3 regions of the Vogesella amnigena genome follow, and region 3 is predicted to be linked to each of the others. Evidence: predicted binding sites of a transcription regulator. Region 3 holds the regulator's gene; each other region holds the start of a gene.

Region 1 (6,078 bases), on a different contig from region 3:
GCGGCAGCGCCGCAAGCCGGGTCAGACTGGCTAGCCGGTGTGCAGCATGAAAAAGGGGCCATCAAGGCCCCTTTTTCATGCTGCGGCGTTTAGCGCAATAACTGCAAGGCCAGCTGTGGTGAGGTGTTGGCTTGCGCCAGCATGGCGGTGCCTGCCTGTTGCAATACCTGCTGCCGGGTAAGGCGGCTGGTTTCCTCGGCAAAATCGGTATCCATGATGCGCGAGCGCGACGCACTGACATTCTCGCTGGCAGTCGCCAGGTTCTGGCGCACACTGTCCAGCCGGGACAGGGTGGCGCCAACCTTGGCTCGCTCCTGGGTCACGTAGTTGATGGCGCGATCGATGCTGTAGATGGCAAATTTTGGCAGTGTGCTCAGGTCAACGGTGTTGATGCCAAGTGCAGAGGCATTCAGGGCGCCTAACGATACGTCCAGCGTCTGTCCTTTTTCCGCGCCAATCTGATAGGTTTGCCGCTTGATACCTGTGCTGCCACCAATGTCGGGAAACACCAGCTTGAAGCCCTGCAGCACATCGGTGCCGGAGTTGCCGGCATCGTTGTCGTCAATCACCGATTGTTGGGTGAACGCCTGGCCATTGTCGGCATCCAGACCACCGATTGCGCCCGTGTCGGCATTGCTCAGATCCATGCCGGCGATATAGGCGGCGCCATTGCTGTTCCAGTCACTGATGAAGGCTGCTTCGTTGGCATACACGCCTCCGCTGACCGCATTCAGTGCGGTGCTGAGCGTGGAGCCGGCATTCTGGCTCAGGTAAGTCATCAGCTCCTTGATGCCATCGGCTCCGGTGGCCTTCAGCTTGTCATGCATGTAGCGCACGGCGGCGTAGGCGTTGGAATAGCTGGCGGAGGTGCTGCCCCAGGCTGCGCCCAGGTCATTGCCGCTGATCAGGTTGGCCGCACCGCCTGCGGCGGCCAGGTCGATGCTCAGTCGCTCATCCGCGCCGTGAATCAGCTCGGCGGCGCCCTCCTTGAACCAGGTGGAGAGCGCGGTGAAGTTCATGCTGCGGCCCATCACCGCATGCACCATTTCGTGGGCGATGATGCGGTCGTTGAACATCGGAGAACTGCCGCCATTGGGCAGGTTGGCCGGCGAGAAGTCCTGCATGTCGATGTTCAGGAACTGGTTGAACACCTTGCCGCCAGCACCGCCGGTTCCGCTTACCGACGCGGCCACATTGCCGGCGCCGTCGGTAAAGTTAAGGTTCACCTCCAGCTGTGCGCCATCACCCTGGATGCCGAAGTAGGTGGCAATACGCCGTTCCGAGGCCTCCAGCCAGCCAAGCTGCAAGCCATCCAGCACCGCGCGTTTGTTGGGGTCGCCCGCCATGCTGTTTTGCGCTTGCGAGAACAGCTGCATGCCGTTGTAAACCGTGTCCTGGCCGATCTGGTTAATGCCTTGCAACAGCTGGTTGGCCTCGGCCTGCAGTGCCTGGCGATCGTTGCCGGACAGCGTACCGTTGGCCGCCTGCACCGCCAGCTCCCGTACCCGTTGCAGCATGTCGCCTACCGTGCTCATGGCGCCTTCCGCCACCTGCATCATCGAGGTTCCATCGTTGGCATTCCGCAGCGCCTGGTTGTTGCCGCGTATGCGCGAGGTCATGCGATCGCCAATTGCCAGCCCGGCAGCATCATCCTTGGCGCTGTTCACACGCAGGCCGGACGACAGGCGTGACAAGCTCTGCCCCAGCTTGGCGCTGGCGCTGTCGAGTTGTCGCTGGCCGAATTGTGCCAACAGATTGGTGTTGATCTGCATGCCGGAGATCCGCGCTGGGAAATAGAAACGCAGTGACGTATGGTGCTTTATCGGCAGCTTTGGCGATTGCTTGATGGTTTAGTAAGTGAATTGTTATCGAATTATGTCGACCTGGTGTGGTGTCGGAAACGCGAGGCTACAGCTCCGCGCAGTTGCCTGGCAGGCGCAGCCTGTAGATAAGGGGGGTGAAAGATGCCGATGTCAGCCGGATCGGAGCCGATGCTATGCGGGGAATTCCGCCGACACGTGAACAGTGGATGGCGGCCACTCAATGACAAGGGCAAGCGATGCATGGTGATTCCACTGGCCAGCTACTGCGCCAGCATCTACAGCAGCTATTGCTGACCATCCGCCTGGCCGTGCCGGCTATGGCAGGGACGGATGGCGAGGCGCTGCACCGGCTGCGTACCGCTTTGCGCCAGCTGCGCTGCCTGCTGCGCATGTTGCAGTCGCAGTCTGCAACCACGCTACTGGCGCCATTGCAGGCAGGTCTAGGCGAATTCACCCGCCGCAGCAACCCGTGGCGTGATAGGGAGGTCCGCTTGCAGCTGCTGCAGGCCATGGCGGCACAGGCCGATACGCAGGCATTTGCCCGCTGGCGCCGGCGCGAAGCGGGGCAGATAGCGCGTGGGCGCAGCTTGTTGAGCCAGCAGGGCGCTGAGCTGGAACCGCTGCTGCAGGCGGCCTGGCAATACTGCCTTCCCTTGCTGGCTGGCGACAGCAAGCGTTTACACAAGGCACTGCTGCACGAGCTGCGCCGCAGCAGGCGGCGCTACCGACGGCAGCGGGCCTTGCTGCGGTAACAGCCACTGGATGCAACGCAGGCGCACCGCACACGGTTGCTGGCCAAGCGCCTGCGTTACCAGGTGGAAGTGTGTGCCGGCGTAGTGGGCAAGCGCTGGCGGCAACGGGCTGCGCGCGCCAGGTTGTGGCAGCAGCGGCTGGGAGACAGCCGCGATCACATGCTGCTGCTGCAAAGCCTGCAGCGTGATCAGGTGCCGCTGCCTGCAGTGTTGCGGCGGCAACTGGGGCTGGTTCGCAGCCAGTGACGCGTGGCTCGTAATCAGTAAGCAGTCAACCATGCCCTTGCCACCTGGCTGCGGATGGCCTTGCCAATGCCGGCCTGGCAAGTATGCTGGAACCATACCGGGCGCGAATGTGCGCGGCATGGCAAGCAGCCAATCACCAATACGGAGCGGGTAGACAGCATGCATGCAGTGACTGATTGGCGGCTTCCCGTACTGCTAGGAGGGCTGTTGTGGGTCGATATGGCAGCCGCAGCCGACCTGGTGCTGCATGCCTATCAGCGCCCGCCGTTCATGGTGGCGCACGGGGCGGCGGTGAGCGGCATTACCGCCGATATCGCCAGCAAGGTAGTGGCGCGGGCCGGCCTGACATTTCGCTGGGAGCTGACGCCAGCCAAGCGCCAGCTGGTGCTGCTTGCCAACAGCCGGCAGCCGGAGTGCGGGGTGGGCTGGTTCCGCAATCCGCAGCGCGAGCGCTTTGCCAGCTTTACGCGTCCCATCTACCGCGACAAGGGGGTGGTGCTGATTGCCCGGCCGGATCTGCCATTGCCTTCACCGTTGTCCTTGTCACGGCTGTTAGGGCATGCCGGCTACACCGTGCTGTTGAAAGACGGGCTGACCTATGGCTACCACGTGCAGCAGGCCTTGGCCGCGAAAGTGCTCGCCCGCCTGATTGTGACCACGATCGAGCAGCCGCAAATGGTGCGCATGATCAGCGCCGGTCGTGCCGATGCCATGTTTGCCACGCTGGAAGAAGCGCAGATGCTGCTGGTGAACGGTGAGAACGGGCAGGGGGCGCTGCGGTTGCTGCCGCTGACGGACATGCCCACCGGCGATCTGCGCTACCTGATGTGCAGCCGGCAGGTGCCGCGCGAGTGGATGCGGCGGCTGGATGCGGCCATCCTGGCGGAGGTCGGGCCGCTGTCCTAAGGCTGCGCGACAACGCCGGCGGGCGAGGCCGCTCCGGCACGGCACGGCCTGTCGCGGCGGGGGTCAGAGCGTGGTCTTGCGGCCTTTTTTCTCCAGCCCGCCATCTGTCTTGGCCTTGCTCTTGCGCGGGTGGGTGCTGGGCTCGCCTTTCTGGATGCGGTGCAGGCGGCGGCGGATCTCGTCGCTGTCCATCCAGATATCCTCGCCTTTGAAGATACGCTCCAGCTCCTCGTCGGCCAGGAACGGCCGGCACACATGGCGCATCACTTTCTCGAACCATTTGCTGCTGGCCAGCACCTGCGCCTGCTGCTCGTTGCCCTTGCCGATCAGTGCCGATGAGTAGTTGTGGAACATCAGCTGACAAGTGTCGTGCAGGATCAGCTCGTCGCCGGCCAGGAACAGCAGCGCGCCCATGGAGTAGGCGCGTGCTTCCAGAATGGTGATCACATGTGCCGGGCTGGCGGCGATATTGTTGATGATCTGCAGTCCGGTATCGAAATTGCCGCCCGGGGTGTTGAGATGCAGGAAGATCACATCGGTGTTGCTGGCGCTGCGCAGGGTATACAACAGATCGGTGTAGTGGATCGGGTCGCCGATTTCGCCGGACAGGTAAAAGGAAATCTGCCGCACCGTGCCCTGGGCTTCGTAGCGGCGGAACAGCGGCAGATTGCTGTCGTTCTCATCGTCGTCATCGTGCTGGCGCGGCAGGTTATGCATGGACTGGCGGGACATGACAGCTCCTCGAATGGTTGCAGGCGGCCGCGTGCGTGGCGGCCATGACTTGATGGTAGCGTCTGCTCTGCCATTGTGCAGCCTGCATATGGCGGGCTGGCAACCGCCACATGGGTCGCCATCTGGCGGCCCATGTTGTCCATGGCTTATTGCACCTTGTACACCTTGCCGCTGTTGGCTCCTTCCACGCTCTTGCTGTACGCCAGTGCCACCCGCGCCGCCGGGGCGGATTCAAAGCCGCGGAAGTACGGGCCGTAGCTGGGCAGCGATTCGGTCAGCACCGTGGGGCTGACCACGTTGATGCGCAGTCCGCGCGGCAGCTCTATGGCGGCGCTGCGTACAAAGCCTTCCAGCGCGGCATTGGCCATGCTGGCTCCGCTGCCGTACACGATGGGCTCTTCGCTCAGAATGCCGCTGGTGAGGGTGAAACTGCCGCCATCGTTGAGCAGATGCTGGCCAGCCAGCACCAGATTGACCTGGCCCAGCAGCTTGTCCTGCAGACCGATCTGGTACTGCTGCGGGGTGAATTCGGCCAGCGCGCCAAAATGCACGTTGCCGGCAGCACTTACCACTGCATCCAGTTTGCCGGCGGCAGCGTACATCGCCTGCACACTGGCCAGATCCGCCATGTTCACCCGCAGGTCGCCACTGTTGCGGCCGGCGGTGATGATCTCGTGGCGGGCTTGTAGCTCGGCGCTGACCGCACGGCCGATGGTGCCGTTGGCACCGATGATCAGGATACGCATGACTTACTCCTTGGGTTTGGTTTGTTCACATGGGTAATGCTATCCCGGCTCTTGTTGGCGATAATCAGGCCTGTGGTGAATAAACTGTCAATCTGATGAAAACAATTGATCTGGCCAGCGAGGCACAGCAGTTGCAGTGGGCGATGGCGTTCGTGGCGGTGGTGGAGCAGGGCAGCTTTACCGCTGCCGCCGACAGCCTGCAGGTTTCCAAGTCATTGCTCAGCAAGCAGCTGCGGCAGCTGGAGGCGGCGCTGGGCGCCCAGCTGCTGTATCGCACCACCCGCCGTCTGCTACTGACCGAGGCGGGAGAGCTGTACCTGTCGCACTGCCGCGACTGGTTGCAGCGGGTGCAGGCAGCGCGACAGGCCCTGACCGAGCTACGGGAGGACATTGCCGGTAGCCTGCGGCTGACGGTGCCCACCAGCTTTGGCGGCGTATTCATGGCTCAGGCGATGCTGGCACTGCGGATGGCTTACCCGGCGTTGCAGGTCGAGCTGGATCTGTCGTCACAGACCCGAGACCTTGAAGCCGACGGGTTCGATCTGGCGATCCGCGCCAATATTCCGCCGCCGGAGCGACTGGTGGCGCGGCCACTGGCCGAGGTGGCGGACTGGCTGGTGGCCGCGCCTGCCTACCTGGCAACGGCTGGTACGCCGCAGTTACCAGCAGAGTTGGCCGCACACGACTGTCTGTGCAACAGCCATTTTGCGCATGGCCGGCACTGGGTGTTTCAGCGCAACGGCGAGCTGCAGACCGTGGATGTACGCGCACCGATCACGGTGAACGATTACAACCTGATCCGTAATCTCGCGCTGCAGTCAGCGGGTATTGCCCGGCTGCCGGCCTACCTGGTGGGTGGAGATGTGGCGGCCG
Region 2 (6,078 bases), on a different contig from region 3:
TCTGGCTGGCATCCAGCGCCTGCACATCGCGCTGCTGGTTCAGCTTACTGGCCAGCTGCGACGGAAACCAGCTGGCAATGCCGCCAAGATCGCTGGCCTGCGCCGGTTGCTGCACGCTGAAATAAGTACTGACGATACGTCGCGCCAGAAAGCGCCCCGGCGGCAACGCCGAGCGCTGGCAGGAGGCGCCGCCGCCAGTCGCTCCCGCCTGCTGGGCCGCCGGAAGCGGCGGGTCGGTATCGTGCTCCACCGACACAATCAGCATGCCGGCACGCTGGGTTTCACTGAGCACCCTGGTCTTGCCCGGCAGGCTTACCGGGCCAAGCATCAGGCTTTCCGCCACCACCGCGCCATCCGCGGCCTGGCTGCTGCCCTGCAAACCACCCTGATGGGTAATGGCAATCTGCCGCAGTGCGTCCTCGATGGCGGCCTGGCGCGCGGCGACGCGGCCAACCTCCAGCGAGGCCATGCCTTCGGCCCGATAGATTTCCGCCAGCGCCGGCAGCGGCGCCAGAAAGACAAACGCCGCCCCGAAGGCGGCGCGCAACAGAGTGGATGTCAACATGGTTGCTCAGTGCGAAACGTAGAAGTCCCCGCCGTACACGCAGCCGCTATCAGTGCAGCCCAGCTTGCTGCCATCGTTGGCAGGCAGCACACGGGCAGCGGTAGCCACGTTGCCGGTGGTCGCCAGAGCCGTACGGTAAGCCTTGAAGAAGCCCTCGTCCAGCACCACTTCGGCAATGCTCTCGCTGCTGCCATCCGGCTTGAACTCGGTGGAAAGCAGGCGCACGCCGCGCAGGTAGGCATCTACATACACGCGGAAGCTGTCGTTGGTGGTAACCAGGTTGCCTACCGAGCTGTTACCGGACAACTTGAAACCCTGCACCTGTTCCGCCATGGCGCGGTAGGCATCCAGCTGCGCGGCACGCATCGCCAGCAGGCGGCGCTGCACCAGTGACAGGTCCTTGCCCAGCGGCGGCGCGCCGCGGCCAACCACGCGGATGCGCAGCGCATTGTACTGCTCCGGCTTGGGCGCGGCCGGCTCGGCCAGCGGGCCAACATAGCCACCGCCCATCATCACCCCGCCCGGCGTCATCATCGGCTGACGGGCAATGCCCAGTTGCTCGCTGCTGCCGGCCACGCCGGGTGCCGGCTCCAGCTGCGTGCCGGGCGCGGTGCCGGGCGCCGCGGCCACCACCATCCATTGCTGGCCGGCATCCGCGCCGGGGGTCGAGGCGCAGGCGGTCAGGGCCGTGATGGCCATCAGGCCGGGTAACAGTCGGGTGAGTTTCATCGCATGCTCCGCTTGCTATTCATATGCTTGTATCGCGTGTCTGCTTTATCGGCAGCGATTCACAAAGCTTGAGGCCATTTGCAAGCCCATGCTTGAAAAGCGCAGCCGCTGCCGGCAAACGGCGGCCATGCTACACTGCCGCCGGTAATTGCTTCCATGGATTTGCGCATGAAAAAACTGCTGCTTCCGCTGCTGATGCTGCTGCCGCTGGCAGCCCAGGCGGCCCCCAAGGTCGAACTGAGCACCAACAAGGGCCAGATCATCATCGAACTGGACCCGGTCAAGGCGCCCAAGACGGTGGAAAACTTCGTGGCCTACGTCAAGGCCGGCCACTACAGCAACACCCTGTTCCATCGCATCATCGATGGCTTCATGATCCAGGGTGGCGGCTTCGTCGTGAAAGACGGCGAGCTGCAGCAAAAACCCACCCGCGCCCCGGTGGCGATCGAAGCCGACAACGGCCTGAAGAACGTGATCGGCAGCATTGCCATGGCGCGCACGCCCAACCCCAATTCCGCCACGTCGCAGTTCTTCATCAACCTGGTGAACAACGACTTCCTCGACTTCCGCAGCAAGACGCCGGAAGGCTGGGGCTACACCGTATTCGGCAAGGTGACTGCCGGCATGGATGTGGTGAACCGCATCTCCAAGGTGCGCACCGGCTATATCGGCGGCATGCAGGATGTGCCGCTGGAGCCGGTAGTGATCACCAAGGCCATCTATAAACCCTGAGCACACGCAAGGATTACCCCATGATCAAGCTGACCACCAACCACGGTGACATCGTTCTGGAAATGTTCGCCGACAAGGCCCCGAAAACCGTGGCCAACTTCGAGCAATACGTGCTGGACGGCCACTACGACGGCACCATCTTCCACCGCGTGATCAACGGTTTCATGATCCAGGGCGGCGGCTTTACCGCCGACATGGAGCAGAAGGACACCCGCGACCAGATCAAGAACGAAGCCAACAACGGTGTGTCCAACAAGGCCTACACCATTGCCATGGCCCGCACCCCGGACCCGCACTCCGCCAGCGCCCAGTTCTTCATCAACGTGGCCGACAACGACTTCCTGGACTTCCGCACCGAGAGCATGCAGGGCTGGGGCTACTGCGTATTCGGCCAGGTAGTGCAAGGCCAGGACGTGGTTGACCGTATCAAGACCGTGGCTACCGGCCGCGCCGGCGGCCACCAGGATGTGCCGCTGGAGCCGGTGGTGATCGAGAAGGCCGAGATCATCCAGGGCTAAGCCTGGGCACGATCTGTAACACGTCACCAGCCGAACCCGGGCCGCCTTGCGCGGCCCTTTTTGAATCCGAAGCGATCATGGCCATTCATTTCATTTCCGACCTGCACCTGCAAGACGAAGCCAGCTGGCTGGGCGAGCTGTTCAGCCGCACCCTGGCCGACTGGCGCGGCAAGATCGATGCGCTGTATATCCTGGGCGACCTGTTCGAGTACTGGGTAGGCGACGACGACGACAGCCCGTTCCACGCTGCCATGTTGGCCGCAATGCGTGATTTCAGCGCCGTCACGCCGCTGTATGTGATGCGCGGCAACCGCGACTTTCTGCTGGGCGCGGGTTTCGCCGCCGCCAGCGGCGCCACCCTGCTGGACGAGCCGCAGCTGCTGCAGCGGCATGGCCGCGATTACCTGCTGGTACATGGCGATGGCGAATGCACCGACGATGCCGCCTATCAGCAGTTTCGTGCCATGGTGCGCCAGCCGGCCTGGCAGGCGGCGTTCCTGCAAAAGCCGCTGGCCGAACGCCATGCCATTGCCCGCCAGATACGCGGCATGAGCGAACACAAGAAACAGACCCAGGGCATGAGCGAGATCAGCGATGTCAGCCCGGCGGCCATCGAGCAGCTACTGGCTGCCCACCCCGGCGCCACGCTGATTCACGGCCACACCCATCGCCCGGCTCGCCACGAGCACCTGGTCAATGGCGAACTGCGCGAGCGCTGGGTGATTGCCGACTGGCACGACGGCCACGGCGGCTATCTGCGGCTGGACAGTGTGGGCCTGAGCGCCCACCCGCTGACACTGCACCACCACTAAGAAAGTTCCCGTGGCAGGCCGGCTGCCACGGGTGTCGTCTTGTCTTACAGCTAGCGCGCCTTACAGGTAGCGCGCTTCCAGATGCGCGCGGAAATGCGTCGGGTTCAGTGCTTCGCCGGTGGCGCGCTGCACCAGCTCGGCGGTTTCCCAGCGGCTGGCCTGCGACCAGATATTGGCCTGCAGCCAGTCGAATACCGGCGCCAGATCGCCAGCAGCGATACGGGCATCCAGATCCGGCACGCTGCGGCGGATGGTGGCGAAATACTGCGCCGCGTACATGGCACCCAGGGTGTAGCTGGGGAAGTAGCCGAAGCTGCCGTCGGTCCAGTGAATATCCTGCAGGCAACCGTCACGGTAGTTGTCGCGCGTGTCGATACCCAGGTAGGCCTGCATCTTTTCCGCCCACAGCGCCGGAATGTCCTCGGCCTCGATGTCGCCCTCGATCAGCGCACGCTCGATCTCGAAGCGCAGGATCACGTGTGCCGGGTAGGTCAGCTCGTCGGCATCCACGCGGATGAAGCCGGGGCGCACGCGGGTGTACATGCGCGACAGGTTGGCCGCATCGAAAGCCGGCTGCTGCCCCAGATGTTTTGTTACCAGCGGCGCGATCAACTGCAGGAAGGCCGGGCTGCGGCCCAGCTGCATCTCGAACGACAGGCTCTGGCTTTCGTGGATGCCCATCGAACGCGCCTGCCCCACCGGCAGGTGCACCAGCTCGCGCGGCAGGCACTGCTCGTAACGGGCATGACCGGTTTCGTGCACGATGCCCATCATGCTTTGCATGAAGTCGTCCTCGCGGTAGCGGGTGGTGATGCGCACGTCTTCGGCCACGCCGCCGCAGAACGGGTGCACCGACACATCCAGCCGGCCGGCGTCGAAATCAAAGCCCAGCAGGCCCATGATCTCCACCCCCAGCGCGCGCTGGCTGTCCACTGCGAACGGCCCTTGTGCCGCGATCAGCGTCTCGCCGGCCTGCTTGTCCATGGCTTGCTGGATCAAGCCCGGCAGCCAGGTTTTCACGTCACCGAAGATGCGCTCCACCTCGGCGCTGCTCATGCCCGGCTCGTATTTGTCCATCAGCGCGTCGTAACGCCCCTTGCCGCTGGCATCGGCCAGCAGCTGCGCCTCTTCGCGCGACAGGCGCAGCACTTCACGGAAATTGGCGAGGAAGCCCTGCCAGTCGTTGGCCTTGCGCTGTTCGCGCCAGGCGTGTTCGCAGCGGCTGCCGGCCAGTGCCTTGGCTTCCACCAGCGAGGCCGGCAGCAGGTTGGCATGCTGCCAGCTGCGGCGCATCTCACGCAGCGAGGCGCGCTGGGTAGCGTCCAGGTCTTCCTGCTCGGCGGCAGCCAGCCAGGTCTTGAGCTGCGGGTCGGTGAGCGTGCCGTGCATCAGCACCGACAGCTCGGCCATGGCGGCGCCACGGGCATCGTTGCCCTTGGGGGGCATCATCGCCGCCTGGTCCCAGCCGGCAATGGCAGCCAGGTGCTGGTAGCGGTACAGGCGGGTAAAGGTGGTTTCCAGTTGCAGGTAGGCGGCAGTGCGCATGCGGGTCTCCGGGGGGATCAGGGTTGGCCGCATGATGCCATTGGCAAGACCGATACTCAATTGGCCGGCGGAACAGCTGGCTTCAGGGCACAGCCGCTTGTGCCTGGGCGCCATGACTTCCTGGCGCCGCAGGCGAGATCACACCCGCGCGCTCAGGCGGACTGCACGCCGAACTGGCCGCGGATATCGGCATCCGGAAACGACAGCCAGTAGTAGAAGAATTCGCGGGCAATGCTGAGGAAGCTTTCCTTCGCCTCGCTGTCTGCCAGGTGCAGCAGCATGGCATCCACCGCCATGCGGTAGCTATCCGGGTGATGCGCCTGGTCGTGCAGCAGGAACAGCAGCGGCTTGAGCAGTGCACCGCGCTCGCCCAGCACCACCTCGTCGGAACCCAGTTCGTACAGCTGCCCCAGGTACAGCTCCAGCGAAGGGGGAAACTGCTGGTAGCCGGCCTGCTGCATGCTCTGCTGCAGGTCATCGAAGGAGGACAACACCGGCAGGCGTACATGCCGGGTGGTAAAGCCGGAACGGGCGTTCATCTCGGTGACTTTCTTCACGTCACCGATCCAGAAATAGTAGTACTCGCGCGCGGCAGTCATGGCGCCAGGGCGGTCTTCCGGCAGGCACAGCGACAGCAGCGCATCCACCGCCGAGCGATAGATGGTGGTGGTGCGTGGCTGACCACGCATGATCAGGTTCAGCCTCGACAACACGCGCCGGCGCAGAGCCAGCACCTCGCTGTCCGCCCCCTTGCTTTCCAGCAGTCGCAGGTAGGCATCCAGTGCCTCCTGGCCATCGCCAGAGTCCTGCTTTTTATCGCTCTTATGCGCACTACTCATGCGAGACTGTCTCCACAATGCGCGCAGAGGGTCCTGCGCGGGCCCCAGCATAGCGCCTCATTCTTTATCAGACAATTCCGAAAGAGTACCAAGCGCGAAATCAACGGTACCGTGGCAGCAGACTCAGGCGCAGATCGCAGCCAACCTGACGTACATCAACAATATCCAGCGGCAGCTTGTCATCCAGCGACTGCAGCGCCGGCCAGGCAAACAGGCCGCGTGCGGCATCGCCGACCAGATACGGCGCCAGATACAGCACCGCCTCGTCCACCAGCCCGGCCTGCAGCAGCGCGCCATTCAGCCCGGCGCCGGCTTCCACCATCAGTTCATTGATGCCG
Region 3 (6,078 bases):
CGTGCCGGTGTTCTCGGTGCAGAACGAAGGCGATCTGCAACTGACGCTGGCCGACCTCACCCCGCGCAAGATCGTGCTGATCGACACCGTGGGCATGAGCCAGCGCGATGCGCGGGTGCAGACCCAGCTGGAAATGTTCAGCCAGGCCGGCCGCCCGGTGCAGCGCCTGCTGCTGCTGGCGGCCAACGCCGACGGCCACACGCTGGAAGACGTGGTACGCCACTACAAGGGCGACGGCCTGGCCGGCGCCATCGTGTCCAAGATCGACGAGGCACTGGCGCTGGGCCCCAGCCTGGACGTGGTAATCCGCAACCGCCTGCGCCTGTTCTATGTCACCAACGGCCAGCGCGTGCCGGAAGACATCCATGCCGCGCATGCCGAGCTGCTGATTGACCGTGCACTGCGTGCGGCCCAGCAGCACTCGCCGTTCAACCCGTCCGGCGACGAGCTGAGTCTCGTCAATGCCGCGCAATCCGGCTGGCTGGGGTAAGACATGGTTGACCAGGCATCCGGCCTGCGCCAGGCCAACGCGCAATCCCACTATCCACCGGCCTTCGCGTTTTTTGGTGGCGAAGGCAGCGGTGTGAGCAGCGTGGTGGGCGAACTGGCGGCCGCGCTGGCGATGAGCGGCCAGCGCCCGCTACTGGTGGAACACCAGCCGGGCAACCACCAGGCGCGCCGCCTTGGGCTGCCGACCAGTGCCAGCTTTGCCAGCCTGTCGATCAGCCTGGGCGGCGTAAGCGACCTGCTGGTAAGCAACCGCTACGGCCTGAACCTGATCAACCTGGTAGCCAGCAGCGAGGAACGCACCCGCATGTCGCCCCGGCTGTGGCGGCGGCTGGTCAGCGAGTTCGCCGCGCTGGAAGCCGATAACAGCGTGCTGCTGATCGATGCGCCACAGCTGGTGGATGACCCGACGCCGCTGTGCATCGCCGACAATCTAGTATTGGTACTGAGCCCGGATGCGGAAAGCCTCACCCAGGGCTATGCCACCCTCAAGCGACTGGCCGGCGACTATGCGCGCCGCCGCTTCAATGTGCTGGTGAACCGCGCTCGCGACTTCGACGAAGCACAGGCAGTATTCACCCGCCTGAGCGCGGTGGCCGGCGATTACCTGTCGGTGGCGCTGCGCTGGGTGGGTTTCGTGCCGCTGGACAACACCCTGCGCAAGAGCCAGACCCTGCGCCGGCCCACGGTAGAGGCATTTGCCGACTGCGAAGCGGCGCAAGCCTGTCGCCAGCTGGCACAGATGCTGCCACGCTGGCATGCTCCGGACAGCAATGCGCAACGCAGCAGTTATCTGGAACAATTGTTGACCACCACCAAATCACTTGCAGACCTGACAGGACACTGACCATGGCAACCCACAACAAGATGCGTGCCTATGCGCAGGTTGCCGCCACCCGCGAGCAGATCGACATTGAACGCTACACCCCGCTGGTGAAGAAGCTGGCCAGCATGCTGGTGGCGCGGCTACCGGCCAGCGTGGATATCAACGACCTGATCCAGGTCGGCATCATCGGCCTGATGGAAGCCGCCAAGCAGTTCGATGCCAGCCAGGGCGTGCAGTTCGAAACCTTCGCCAGCCAGCGCATCCGCGGTGCCATGCTGGACGAGCTGCGTCGCGAAGACTGGATGCCGCGCCAGACGCGCCGCAATTCGCGCCAGATCGAAGATGCCATCCACAAGCTGGAACAGCAGTTGGGCCGCCCGCCACTGGAAAGCGAAATCGCCGACTTCATGCAGCTGCCACTGGAGGAATACCAGGACATGCTGGGCGAATGTCGCGGCATCAGCCTGGTGCATTTTCACGACCACGAAGACGACGACGGTGGCGGCATGGCCAACCAGGTGGAAAACGTGGCCGATCACAACAGCCCGGAACCGGCGGATATTCTGTCCAGCGGCGAGTTTCGCGCGGCGCTGGTGGAAGCCATCAAGCTGCTGCCGGAACGCGACCAGCTGGTAATGAGCCTGTACTACGAACAGGAATTGAACCTGAAGGAAATCGGCGCCGTGCTCGGCGTGTCGGAATCGCGTGTCTGCCAGCTGCACAGCCAGGCGGTGACCCGCCTGCGCAGCCGCCTGCGCGAATGGATGTAATGCGGCCAACCCTTGGCCGCCAATAAGAAACGGAACCGTCAATCTTGGACAAGATCAGTTTTATCGCCATCCTGGGGGGACTGACCGCCATTCTGGCTGGTCAGGCGCTGGAAGGCGGCAATATTGCCTCGCTGATTCAGGTCACCGCCTTCCTGATCGTGATCGGCGGCACCGCCAGCGCGGTAATGCTGCAATCCACGCCGCGCCAGTTCGTTACCGGCCTGCAGATGGCAAAGTGGGTGTTCGTTCCCCCAAACTTCGAATACGACAAGCAGATCAGGGACATCGTCGGCTGGAGCAATACCGCGCGCCGCAACGGCCTGCTGGCGCTGGAAGCCAATCTCAACAGCCAGAAGGAGCCGTTCACCCGCAAGGCGCTGCAACTGCTGGTGGATGGCGCCGAGCCACAGCTGATCCGGGAAGTACTGGAAGTGGAGCTGGAAACCCACGAGCAGGCACGCCGGCTGGCGGCCAGAACCTGGGAATCCGCCGGTGGCTACTCCCCTACCATGGGCATTCTGGGCGCGGTGCTGGGGTTGATCCACGTGATGGAAAACCTGTCCGACCCGGCCAAACTGGGCGGCGGCATCGCGGTGGCCTTTGTCGCCACCGTCTATGGCGTAGGTGCGGCCAACCTGCTGTTCCTGCCGATGGCCAATAAGCTCAAGCACCTGATCACGCTGGAAAGCACCGCGCGCGAGCTGGTGATCGAGGGCGTGGTGGCAATTGCCAACGGCGAGAACCCGCGCCAGATCGACGCCCGTCTGCGTGGCTACCTGGCCATTGCCGACTGAACCGCGCGGCAGTATCCACGCCACAACGCCCGCAGTTTGCGGGCGTTGTCGTTTGCGGTTGCAGCTGCAGAGTTAGCGCGGCAGCTCCAGCAGCTCGGCATTGTCGGTGGGCTTGCGCAGGAAGGCACTCAGCAGCTTGTAGACATCGTGGTCGAAGCGCGGCTTGCCCACCGGCTGGCTGTCGCCCTGCCGGCGCGAGCCCAGGTAGCACCAGCGGTCGAACAGGAACTCTTCCCACTCGCCGCTTACCGGGTCGGTCTCGCGCACCGCCACCTGGCCGGCATACGGCCAACTCTTAACCTGCAGCCGCGCCAGCGCATGCAGCAGCCGCATATTGTGCATGTCGGCATCTTCCTTGCCGATACAGGCGCCCTTGCAGCGGCCGATCTGGTGGGCAAAACAGGCGCCCTTGCGCGCGCCGCGCTTTTCCAGCTGCAAGCAGGTCTGGCACAGGCCGTTGGCTTCGCACAGCTCGGTCAGCGCTTTCTTGGCTTCTTTCTGATTGCGGAACAGCCCGTACAGGCTGTCCAGCCGCGAGAAGTCCACATCGCGGGCATACACCACCCGCGGCAGCAGGAAACCGCTACCGCCCTGTTGCAGCTGGATGGAACACAGCTCCTGCTCCAGCCGCCCGCGATGGTTGTGGATGGGCTTCAGCGACTTGATCAGCAGCAGTTCGTTGAGCAGCGCACCGAACTCGCCGATGGTCTCGTGCCACTCCACCTGCTTGATCTGCTGGCTGATGCGCATTTCCTTGTGCTGGCGATGGTCGCCGGCAAAGTGCGACAGCACCCGCTTGCGCAGATTGGTGCTCTTGCCCACGTACAGCGGCAGCGCATTTTCGCCGTAGAACAGGTACACCCCCGGCACGTCCGGCAGCTCGTCCATCACCTCCGGGTCCAGCCCAGGCGGTACCGACGGCAGCGCCATCAGCTCGCGGGCGGCAGCCTCCACCGCCACGCGCCCCAGCGTGTCCAGCGACTGCTGCAGGAACTGGTACAGCGCCTCGGCATCGGCCATGGCGCGGTGGCGCGATGGCAGCTGGATGGCATGCCGTTCAATGATGCTGTCCAGGTTGTGCTTGTAGTGCTGCGGGTAGAGCTTGCGCGACAGCTTGACGGTGCACAGCACCTCGCTGCGGAACTTGATGCCGACACGCTTGAATTCGTTCTTCAGAAAGCCATAGTCGAAGCGCACATTGTGGGCGATGAACAGCCGGCCCTGCAGCTTCTCCAGCAGGCCTTCGGCCACTGCGGCAAACGGCGGCGCATCGGCCACCATGGCATTGCTGATGCCGGTCATCTCCTCGATGAACAGCGGGATGTTCTGCCCCGGATTCACCAGCATGTCGAAGCGCTCCACCCGTTCGCCATCGATCAGGATCACCCCCACTTCGGTGACGCGGTCGCGGGTAATGTGGCCGCCGGTGGTTTCCAGGTCGACAATGGCAAGGGGGCGATCAAACAGCATGCTGAACTCGATGAATACAAAAAGGAAACCCCGCCGGAAGGCGGGGCGATGAGACTACCACGAATCGGGGGCAGCTTCATCTCTGCCACCCGGCAACACTAGTGCAGCGCCTGCCACACCCGGTACGCCACCCAGGCATCGTTGGCCGCATAGCGCTGTTGCGCCTCGCTGAGCTGGCGCAGCGACCAGTTGGAAGTGGATACCTTCTTCGACTTGCGGAAATACTGGCCGAACAGCTGTGCCACTGCCTGCACCGCGCCGATGGTCAGCCGCTTGTCCTCGCAGTGGAACAGATTGCCCAGATCCAGCAGCGCAAGATCGGTCACGCCGAAGCGGTTTTTCAGATGCGCGCGGTCCGAGCTCAGGTCGAAGCCGGCCAGCGTCAACCCAGGACGAGCCAGCAAGGCGGCCAATGCTGCCGGCATCGGCCCCTCTCCCAGCGGGAACAGCCAGGCGTGGTCGGCTGTCGCCAGCTGCACCAGGTGTGGCCCGGTGGGCTGCTGCCCCTTGTGGAAGGTTGGCCGCGACTCGGTATCGAAGCCCAGCACCGGCTCGGCGGCCAGCCGGGTTACGGCAGCCTCCAGCGCGGTCTCGTCCTGCACCAGGGTGATCTGCGGCAAGGCCAGGCCTGCAAACTCCGGCAGCGCCTTGATCTCGTCGCGGGGGATATGGCGGGTGATCTTCATGGGGCGACACGGTAGCGCAGAACAGGCGCCGTTGCGATAGATATTTGCCGAAAATGCGGCCAACACCGCTTGCCGCAATGGCTAGCGCTTGCTGGCCGCTGTCGGCAGCGTGGCCAGGTAGTCGGCCACCTCCTGCTGCAGCCAGGCGGCGAAGATTTCCTGCTTGTAGCGCGAGCTTTCGCGCGGCGGCCACACCAGCCAGCACGGATAGGGATACGGCGCCACGATGCCGGTCAGCTGCACCAGCCGGCCGGCTTCCAGGTCGCGCTGCACCAGGCTGCGCCGCTCCAGGGTAATGCCCTGCCCCTGGCGCACCATCTCCAGGATCAGGTTGGAATCGTTGATCCACAGCCAGGCCTCGCCCGGCTCCTCGATGCCGGCCAGCTGGCACCACGGCTGCCAGCTTTCCACCGAGCGGATCAGCGGCCCGGCCATCACCTGCTGCGGCGTCTGCGGCAAATTGCCGCCGTTGAAAGTCGGCGCCGCCACCATCAGCAATTCGTCGTCGAACAGCTTCTGCTGCTGCAGCCCCTCCCAGTCGCCCTGACCGATGCGGATGCCGACATCCACCAGCCCCTGACGCAGATCGAGAATGTCCAGGCTGGCGCGGATGCTCACCCGGTAGCGCGGGTACAGCGCCTGGAAGCGGTGCAGCCGCGGCAGCAGCCACTGCGAACCGAACGACGGCAGCACCGCCACCGCCAGATCGCCCTCGCGCGGACGCGCCTGCACCAGCCGGGTGGCTTCGCTCAGTTCCGCCAAGCCGGAGCGGATCTGCAGCGCGTAGAAGCGGCCTTCTTCGGTAAGCCGCAGCCCGCGGCCTTCGCGCATGAACAAGGTCACTCCCAGCAGCTCTTCCAGCAGGCGGATCTGCTGGCTGATAGCGGAGTGGGTAACGTGCAGTTCGCCGGCGGCACGGGTAATGCCACCCAGGCGGGCAACGGCCTCGAAACTGCGCAGCGCGGTGAGGGGCGGCAGGGCTTTCATGTAAGAAAAACTAACATGAATTGGCAGAAATCATCAAT

What was found. Region 3 encodes FliA, which starts transcription of late flagellar genes. Its sites were predicted from a motif close to GCTAAAGNTNNNNNNNNNNCNGCCGATAAT; they were not measured.
Positions count from the first base shown of each region.
Region 1: a site for FliA is predicted at 1,819-1,848, ahead of ACFOKJ_RS06625 (flagellinolysin). Genes of this name have one in related genera too.
Region 2: a site for FliA is predicted at 1,339-1,368, ahead of ACFOKJ_RS02290 (LPP20 family lipoprotein). Genes of this name have one in related genera too.

Region 1 is NZ_JBHRYH010000013.1:43,691-49,768, forward strand. Features, by position in the region: gene rnr (ribonuclease R) at 1-34, shown strand, start outside; gene ACFOKJ_RS06625 (flagellinolysin) at 90-1,772, opposite strand; partial or broken gene ACFOKJ_RS06630 (CHAD domain-containing protein) at 2,060-2,821, shown strand; gene ACFOKJ_RS06635 (substrate-binding periplasmic protein) at 3,041-3,727, shown strand; gene ACFOKJ_RS06640 (Clp protease ClpP) at 3,791-4,459, opposite strand; gene ACFOKJ_RS06645 (short chain dehydrogenase) at 4,606-5,205, opposite strand; gene ACFOKJ_RS06650 (LysR family transcriptional regulator) at 5,301-6,078, shown strand, end outside.
Region 2 is NZ_JBHRYH010000005.1:109,373-115,450, forward strand. Features, by position in the region: gene ACFOKJ_RS02285 (flagella assembly protein FlgT middle domain-containing protein) at 1-565, opposite strand, end outside; gene ACFOKJ_RS02290 (LPP20 family lipoprotein) at 572-1,294, opposite strand; gene ACFOKJ_RS02295 (peptidylprolyl isomerase) at 1,463-2,026, shown strand; gene ACFOKJ_RS02300 (peptidylprolyl isomerase) at 2,047-2,544, shown strand; gene ACFOKJ_RS02305 (UDP-2,3-diacylglucosamine diphosphatase) at 2,622-3,356, shown strand; gene ACFOKJ_RS02310 (carboxypeptidase M32) at 3,417-4,901, opposite strand; gene ACFOKJ_RS02315 (hypothetical protein) at 5,054-5,740, opposite strand; gene ribD (bifunctional diaminohydroxyphosphoribosylaminopyrimidine deaminase/5-amino-6-(5-phosphoribosylamino)uracil reductase RibD) at 5,841-6,078, opposite strand, start outside.
Region 3 is NZ_JBHRYH010000001.1:75,764-81,841, reverse strand. Features, by position in the region: gene flhF (flagellar biosynthesis protein FlhF) at 1-490, shown strand, start outside; gene ACFOKJ_RS00415 (MinD/ParA family ATP-binding protein) at 494-1,354, shown strand; gene ACFOKJ_RS00410 (RNA polymerase sigma factor FliA) at 1,357-2,103, shown strand; gene ACFOKJ_RS00405 (flagellar motor protein) at 2,148-2,897, shown strand; gene ACFOKJ_RS00400 (exonuclease domain-containing protein) at 2,970-4,367, opposite strand; gene ACFOKJ_RS00395 (3'-5' exonuclease) at 4,466-5,053, opposite strand; gene ACFOKJ_RS00390 (LysR substrate-binding domain-containing protein) at 5,135-6,040, opposite strand.